One region of the Priestia sp. P1_B12_1 genome, then DNA from elsewhere that is predicted to be linked to it. Evidence: riboswitches for the same ligand, from Rfam matches in the RefSeq annotation. Region 1 holds a riboswitch; the other holds the start of a gene.

Region 1 (4,463 bases):
ACTAATGCTGATCTCTGTGACATTCTTTCACCTTCTCACCTGTTGTTTTTGCAATGGAAAACAGGTTGCATACACAACCTGTTTGTTCGAATTAACGATTATCAATTGTTTCTGGGTATAAATCATGATTCATCAGGCGATAATTAGCCATTTCTTCATACTTCGTACCGGGACGGCCATAGTTTGTATATGGATCAATTGAAATCCCGCCGCGTGGTGTGAATTTTCCCCATACTTCAATATATCTTGGATTCATCAGTTTAATTAAGTCATTCATAATAATGTTCATACAGTCTTCATGGAAATCTCCATGGTTACGGAAGCTGAACAAATAAAGCTTTAACGACTTGCTTTCTACCATTTTTTCATCTGGAATGTAACTAATATAAATGGTTGCGAAATCCGGCTGACCTGTTTTTGGACATAAGCTCGTAAATTCCGGACAGTTGAATTTCACAAAATAATCACGATTTGGATGTTTGTTATCAAATGCTTCTAGAATCTCTGGTGCATATTCAAACAAATAGTTTGTTCCTTGATTTCCAAGGAGTGATACACCTTCTAATTCTTCATCTTTTCGACCGCTCATTTGCATTTCCTCTCTTTCTACGATTGTCATTCTAACAGCGTTTTTTTATTTTGTATATATCTGTTTTTATTTTTCTTTGTAAATTTTTTGCTATGCGCTTACACGCCTCGTTTATTTCCCCACACAAGGGCGTGAACCTGCGGCAGAACTCTTACATCGTTCATGTTTTTAGCTGCCACTGCCTTATCGATTAACCACTCATACTTTTTAAGCAATTCTTGTGTTAACGACGCATTATCGATTGTCGTTAAGTCCTCGTTGCCTACTTGAACAAAAAATGGAACCTCAGGATAACGTTCATGAACAGACGTTGCATACTCAAAGTCCTCATCATTAAATACAACGACTTTTATGCTTATATGCGCCATGCGTTTTTCCTTTAGTAATGTCTCTATAATATCGTCTAATACGGAGAAATTTGTTTTCATTAATGAACTTGGAGGCTTAGGAGAAATCGTTAAATCATCGATCTTTAGGAACCAATCCTGATAACGGCTTCCCTGTGTTTCAAGAGCTGCTTTTACCCCATGACTGTGCAAAAGCTCTACAAGTGAACCAATCGCCTTGATAAGCGCAGGGTTTCCTCCAGAAATGGTGACGTGATCAAAGCAATCTCCTCCAATTTCTTTTAGCTCCGTCCAAATTTGTTCTGCTGTTAGCTGACGAATATCGTTTTTAGCTGATCCATCCCACGTAAAAGCTGAATCACACCAGCTGCAGGAATAATCACAGCCTGCGGTACGAACAAACATCGTCTTACGTCCTACAACCATTCCTTCCCCTTGAATCGTTGGTCCGAATATTTCAAGTACTGGAATTGTATTAGCCACGTTTTTTCACCTTCTTTGGGCGGTAAACTACGTAACTTGTCGGCGTTTCCCGCACGAATACTTGTACGCAAGAAGGCTTATTTGGTAGTGTGTCTAGATATTCTTGAACCAACTCATAAATTTTACGGGCAACAACTTCAGTTGTAGGAAAATCATTTGGATTTTCTTCGTTAAAGATAGAATGATCGTTCAATAATGTATGATCAAATTGACCAGAAACAATTTTTTTCAATAGCGCAAAGTTTACTAAAAAGCCCGCTTCGTCTAATGTATCTCCGGCAACAGTTAGATTTACAAAATACGTATGTCCATGGACTTGACGGCATTTACCTGCTTCTGTGTGAGGAACAAAATGTGCCGCAGCAAACTGCATATCTTTGTTCAGTTCATATTCATAGTCATGAAATACTTGAGGATACATTTGTTGCAGCATTATTTCTCTCCTCCTTCTTTTGTTTGCAGGTATTGATCTAACCCGCGTTTTCGCAATTGACATGCGGGACATTCGCCGCACCCGTCAGCAACAATACCGTTGTAGCACGTTAATGTTTTTTCACGCACATACTCAAGCGCCCCTAGCTCATCGGCTAACGCCCACGTTTCTGCTTTATCAATCCACATAAGCGGCGTATGAATCACAAATTCAAAGTCCATTGATAAATTAAGCGTGACGTTTAACGATTTCACAAATACGTCTCGACAGTCTGGATATCCTGAAAAATCAGTTTCGCAAACGCCTGTTACGATATGACGGCCTCCGCTGTTTTTAGCCAGTACGGCTGCAAATGATAAAAATAACAGATTGCGGCCGTCCACAAACGTTGTAGGCAACTCTCCTTCTTTTTGCTCGATCTCAATGTCATCTCGCGTTAAGGCATTTGGTGCTAATTGATTTAAAAGTGACATATCTAGTACGGTATGCTTCACACCTAAATCAGCTGCGATAGCTTTTGCTACCTCTATCTCTTGACTATGACGCTGACCGTATTGAAAAGTAACCGTTTCTACTTCTTTAAAGTTTTTCAAAGCCCAAAATAGACATGTTGTACTATCTTGACCTCCGCTAAATACAACAATAGCTTTTTCATTTTTCATCATTATTGTTCGTCTCCTTTTTGATTGAAATCAAAAGAAGAAGAAACTTTATTGAACCGTTCGTTCCCTTTGTGACTAATTTTATAACACAAAAAAGAGACTGCTCTTTTCCAGCAATCTCCCTAAAAAGCAACTAAGATACACGTCCTCGCCAGCATACACGTCAAAAAGACGCGTTGATAGAAAAGCACGTGAAAGAAGACACGCTAAAACCGTGTCTTTTGTCATCAACGATGATCTTAGTTTTTTATAGAGGGAGTTTTCGAACCTCTCCCGTACATATACAAACGTGTACGGCGTTTCTTCTTGAATTGTCATCGTATTATACCACATGCGTATGAATAATGCTATGTTTGTTGGCTTCTATCGCCTTTAGCTGCCTTATGTTTCTTTATATAAGAAAGCGCAATAAATAACACCGGAAAACAGACGCTTAGTACAAATAAATAAAACGGCCAGTAATATTTTTCAAAATAATTGAAGTACGCTGTATTAGGAATAATGTAATACGCCACGCCTGTAATAATTAGACCTAAAGGAAAGCTTAAAAAATTGCGCACCCGTAAATTACACAATTGGACGATACTTAACTGAATAGCATAGAACACAATAACAACTTTAAAAAAGATAGATAACATCCAAATAATAGCTACTAATACTTCAACATGCTGAATCGTTGCACCTAACGAAATCATTTTTCCTAATAAATAAACTGGGTAGCTGTGCATCGATGCAATATTCGCGCCAAGAGCTAATATACAAGCCGCAACTGCAATCGTAATCGTCAAGCCCGATGCGACAGTGCCGATAACAAACATTCTTTTTACCTTTTTTCCATCTTTTATATGAGGCGTAATCATTAGAATAAAAACCAATTCCATAAACGGGTTTCCTAAAAAATAAGTGGTCCCTAATACTAAATCATCCATGTTAAATTCAAAAAAAGGATAAAGACGATCAATTTTCATCTGAGGAATATTTAAAACAATTAACAATAAAAAGGGGACCACAATCCAAGGCAAAAAGATTTCCGCGGTTCTTGCTACCACTTCAATACCTAGATACCCTCCGTATATAACAGCTAAAAGAACAAGAGCATGAATCCACGTAGGCAGAGTTTCAGGGACAATTTGAGTCGTCATGAATGTACTGATATCTCGAAGCGAAAACGTAGACTGAATGAACATAAAGAAAATGTAAATAAGAGAAATACACGTTCCTGCATAAGGACCTAGCGCCTTTTTAGCTATTTGAATGAATGTTTGCTGAGGGTAACGCTGAATCAGCCATAAAAGCACCGCAACGATTAAAAGTGCAAAGCCAATAGCAAGCACACCGCAAAACCACGCATTTTGTCTATTCGTCTCTAATAATGTAGCGGGAACTGCCAAGATGGCGCTTCCGATACAAAAAACATAAATGAGAAAAAGAAATTGTTTCGGACTAATAAATTCTTTTATTTGCATCATACACACCTTCTCTCCTACATGCTTGCTCACGTGAATAACAAATGATGAACGGTTCTAGTAAGAGGCTTAATTAGTGCCTCTAAAAAGTACAGAGGCGTAGGAACTTCTTTACGGAGTGTAATCGCTCCCCAAAAGAATAGACCCAAACCTATAAGACAAAGGTAGACGACTATCTCACGATAATACTTTTCCTTTCGGAAGTTGATCATTATTTTTTTAGTCAAATAAGCAAGCAGTACAAGTAAGGCGATAAATCCCTCCATTTTCTTTCTCCTTAATGCTTCATTTGCTTCATATATGAGTTATTTAACGTGCCTAAGCGACGGATTTGAACTTTTGCATCTAAATCGACGGTTAAATTCTCTGCGTAAATTCTGTTCCAGTCTCTTTTCATTTTGTACCATCTCTTTACATCTTGTCTGTAAAACGCTTCGCCGAAACCAAAGATATCGCTTTTATAGGTTTTTTGAGCTTTTTCTA
Region 2 (4,463 bases), on a different contig from region 1:
CAGCTATTTCAAATACGATTAACCAAGTTTCAGGCGCGATTGGACCCGCTTTGTATACAAGTATTATGACCATGGCTTCTCAGCACTTTATTCAACAATCAAGCGAAACGAATAAAACGCTGTTACAAATAAAAAGTATGACAAGCGGGGTTCATACCGTCTATTATGTAGCCATCGCTTTCGCCGTCGTTTCGTTCCTGCTCGCTCTTACGTTAAAGAAAAGAGATCAGCATCTTGAAACACAATAAATAAGAAACTGATAAGAAGAGCTGCTCACTGGTTGAGCAGCTCTTGTTACATGCAGAATTTATATTACAAATGTAAAAGCAATCATAGATACTATTAAAACAAGGATAACAATACTTTTCTTTTTTTCTGTCTTCCATGCTTCAACAGCGCCCACGATACCACCAATAGCTAAAATAAAAGTACCTATAACGTGGAGAGGCAGCAGAGATAATACTCTACCTAAACTCGCCATCACTCCTCCAATCAATATAAATCCTGTTGTTACAATAGATTTTAAAGATATTAAGTCTCGTATCGCTTCTTTTTTTTCAGTTTTACTCAGTTTAAAGTACTATACTAAAAACAGCGGGTGTTCCCCATAAAATAAAGAAGCTAATCAATCTATCCGTGTCTACACTCACTATTCATTCACCGCCTTTATCAATCCCTTATGAACTCTTCCTAACCCGTTTTTTAGAAATAAAAAAAGCGGCTGTAGCTGCTAAAACGGGAATTACAAAAGCAAAGCTATGTAAATGACTGCCAAATATTACTTTACTTGATAAACCTTCAATTGAATTCCACATATCCGCGCTTTCTGGAACATACAAAAGCGTAAGAATCATGCCTGATAGCAGTTGAAAGCTACCTAGCAACACAATGAAGCTAATGATAAATAGTCCATATCTCTTCAATGAAATCTCCCCCTTGGTTTATATACGATTTCACACCTTTCAAGTTCCACTATTTAACAAAAAACTTTCTATTACTCTTGCTTTAAGGATCCTCCAAAAGAAAATTGATGGTAGTCATCAAGCTTATTCCAATACCCTATGCACTTTACGTCGGGCTCATCAATACCTAACGCTTCTTTATTAGTTCCTTTATAAGGAATAAATGCCGTTAACTTCACCTTTTGTTTTGGCCTGATATTTAATTTATTTCTTTCTGTTAACACCTTAAATTTATTATCAGAATAACCGTTTTTCATTTTTAAAGGATACGATAAAAATACATTATTTTGTTTGATGGTCAAATCGCTCTTGTTTACTAATTCCATTTCATATGAAATCCCTTGCTTCATTTTTTGTTCTTTGATTACGTTAATACTTATCTTTGCTAGTTCTCTTAAAGGAACGTTGTCTTCTTCTTTTGAACACCCTGCAAATAAGATGGCTACCGCTATAATAAAACAAGAATTCCTAACTTTCTATTCAAAAAACAATCCCCTCTCTAATAACAAAGGTTATTTTACAATTATAACTAAAAATAGTTATTTAATGGTAAAAATACAATTAAAAAAGCAAACCGTCATCGGTCTGCTTTTTTAATTGCTACGCATAGGTAATGTGTTGTTGTGCGAAAAACTTTTCGATAAGGAGTTTGCCAACTATATGTATACCGTAACAAAAGAAAAAAGAATGCGCTGTGAGATTTGTCACTCCTTCTTTCAAAACAATCTAACCGGATACTTCCTATTGCCTTACGCAAAAAGAGCAGATCGCAAACGCGACCTGCTCTTTTCACATGCTAGATATGGGTAATTTGTCCATGCGTGAAAAGCTCTTCAATAATAAGGGGTTTATCACTACACTTATAGAATAACAAAGAAAAAAAGATGGGGCTGTGAGATTTATCACAGCCCCATCTTTTTTATCCAACTAGCTTATTAAATTGTACACGTTTATTAATTGCAGCCATAATGGGTGCTCCAACAAGCATAACAATGAACTCACCAACGGCCGTTGTTAACCATGTAAAGAAAAATGGTAAATCAAATGCCAAGTGCAGTTCAAACGCAATAATAAACATCGTGAACGTAAATACAAGTGTATTAACAAGCATACGAGCCCACATATTTTTAATGTAGCGCATAGAAAAAATGGTAATGAGTAATGATAGCACGGATTGTCCTACCCCAAACACCAGATCATAAGCGACCATTGGTGAAAAAAACAAATTCGTCAGAAATACTCCTAGCACAATGCCGTACACGTACTTTTTATTAAACACAATTAAGTGATTGAACATTTCCGATATACGAAATTGGATATTGGTGAAGCCAAACGGCTGGATTAACATGCTGACAGCAATATACATAGCAGCTAAAAGACCGTTGACGCAAAGTGTTCTTATATTCATCTTACTATTCTCTCCTTAGTTTTTTAACGTGGGATGGTTACGAACCACGTAAACACTCAAAGAATCATACAGCAAGCTTAAGCTTTCGTCAAACTAGCTGTTTACAAACTACTGCTGCTTTCTATATCTTGCATATTGACTGCTCTTTTTTCTTACTTTCCTTTAGTATAAAATAGAAGACGTATCAGTATACATAGGTGACATCAAGTAGTTAACCCTTTTGATTTGAAATACGAAAGGATTTGTAGCGATGTTAGATAATACAGATAAACGCATACTCGAAGAGCTATCAAAAAATGGACGTATGAAGATGAAAGAATTAGGAGAAAAAGTGCATTTAACCGGACAAGCCGCTTCTGCTAGAGTATTAAAGTTAGAAGATGAAGGCATTATCAAAGGCTATACAATTAACATTGATGAACGAACACTCGGCTACACCATCCATGCATTTTTAAATATCTATACGCAGAGCATTCATCATCACCCCTACCTTACATTTTTAGAAAGTCAGCAGGAGCACGTTATCAACAACTTTAAAATCAGCGGCGATGGCTGCTACTTACTAGAATGCAAATTTCATTCAAATGAAGAACTAAATGATTTTTTGACAGAGCTAAATCAGCATGTGAATTACAAACTTTCAATCGTCATTAACAAATAAATTTTTTAAAAAATAAAGGTATATTAATTTATGAAAATGGTAATCCTAATAACGTATTCCCCCTATTCCAATAAATTTGAAAATCCTTTGCACCATCGCAAAGGATTCTTTTTTTATGTAGGAAACCGCTTTCTATTTTTCGAAAAGTTGAACATCTCTCACAGCGTTGACATAGCGGTCAGAGGTTTATATAATCGGTGACATCGAAGCATAGAAAAGCCGGATTAAGACCTATACACGTATCGTAATTCTTCGTCTTAGAAGTTGATCAGTTTTATAACTAGACAATTTCTAAGACGTTTTTTATTTTATCATTTGTGAAACACTAGTAAAAACAAGATTCCACATGAAAATATCCTAATAATCAAGGAGGTTTGCATATTGAAAACAATCTATAAAGACATTATCTTAATTATTGTTGGAGCACTTTTAGTTGCTGCATCCATTGATTTTTTCGTCATTCCAAATAAATTAGGTGACGGAAGCACGGTTGGTATTGCCCTTGTTTTATATTATTTATTTCATATCCCTACAAGTATCAGCACATTTCTTGTAAACCTTATATTTATTGCCTTAGCCTATAAATTTCTAACCAAAAAAACGATTCTTTATACGATTCTAGGAGCCGTCATGACATCTGTTTTCCTCGGTCTAGTCAGCTATATTCCTTTTCACGTTCACGACATGATTTTAGGAATTGTATTCGGCGCCTTACTAATGGGAACAGGACTGGCTCTCATTTTTATAGCGGATGGATCGACTGGTGGAACAACTCTTTTAGCTTATTTATTAAACTACACAAAAGGCTATAATATTTCTAAAAGCATGTTCTACATGGACAGTGTCATTATTTTAGCATCAGTTTTCGCTATTGGCGTCAATAACATGCTCTATACTTTTATATTCGTCTATCTTTGTGCCAAAATCGTAGATGTCGTTATCGAAGGTTTCCACAACAAAAAAGCAATGACGATTATGTCCGATCAATACAAAGACATAGCCCAAGTCATCACCAGTGAATTTGGAAATGCAGCCACCATCTTTTACGGATACGGCTACTACGCCAACAAAGATAAACGTATTATTTACGTTGTTATTAAAAAGAACGAGCTATTAAAAATTAAAAAGAAAATCCAGCAAATTGACCCGAATTCTTTTATTGTCATCCACGAAGTAAAAGAAGTTGTCGGCGGGAAATTTGGATTTATCGGTAATTCGCCTCATGAAACAAAAGCCGCTGCTAAATAAAAAATCCACCTCTTGGTGGATTTTTTTATGAAAAAACCGTTAAGAAAAATGAAAAGATACCTGCTAAAAAGTAAACCGACCCTAACGCAATTGCTCCTGTAACGACCGTAAATACACTTAATCCGATAGCCACCTTCATTTTCATCCACATCCCTTTTTAGATTAGTAGTATAAGTATGTCCAA

The links. A riboswitch is a leader RNA that binds a small molecule or an ion and turns the genes downstream of it on or off. The one in region 1 is predicted to bind preQ1.
Region 2: it holds a riboswitch for preQ1, as region 1 does, so the genes downstream of both, AC1D0Y_RS23390 (QueT transporter family protein) here and queC (7-cyano-7-deazaguanine synthase QueC) in region 1, are expected to answer to the same signal.

Annotation. Positions count from the first base shown of each region.
Region 1 covers NZ_JBFTZR010000002.1:680,234-684,696, reverse strand. The annotation lists gene AC1D0Y_RS08920 (NAD(P)H-binding protein) at 1-23, opposite strand, end outside; gene queF (preQ(1) synthase) at 92-589, opposite strand; gene queE (7-carboxy-7-deazaguanine synthase QueE) at 688-1,419, opposite strand; gene queD (6-carboxytetrahydropterin synthase QueD) at 1,412-1,852, opposite strand; gene queC (7-cyano-7-deazaguanine synthase QueC) at 1,852-2,517, opposite strand; PreQ1 riboswitch class I at 2,748-2,791, opposite strand; gene AC1D0Y_RS08895 (GerAB/ArcD/ProY family transporter) at 2,862-3,983, opposite strand; gene AC1D0Y_RS08890 (hypothetical protein) at 4,010-4,246, opposite strand; gene AC1D0Y_RS08885 (Ger(x)C family spore germination protein) at 4,258-4,463, opposite strand, start outside.
Region 2 covers NZ_JBFTZR010000009.1:109,657-114,119, forward strand. The annotation lists gene AC1D0Y_RS23370 (DHA2 family efflux MFS transporter permease subunit) at 1-248, shown strand, start outside; gene AC1D0Y_RS23375 (hypothetical protein) at 308-481, opposite strand; gene AC1D0Y_RS23380 (hypothetical protein) at 678-923, opposite strand; gene AC1D0Y_RS23385 (hypothetical protein) at 995-1,288, opposite strand; gene AC1D0Y_RS23390 (QueT transporter family protein) at 1,882-2,370, opposite strand; PreQ1 riboswitch class I at 2,380-2,424, opposite strand; gene AC1D0Y_RS23395 (Lrp/AsnC family transcriptional regulator) at 2,621-3,031, shown strand; gene AC1D0Y_RS23400 (YitT family protein) at 3,413-4,279, shown strand.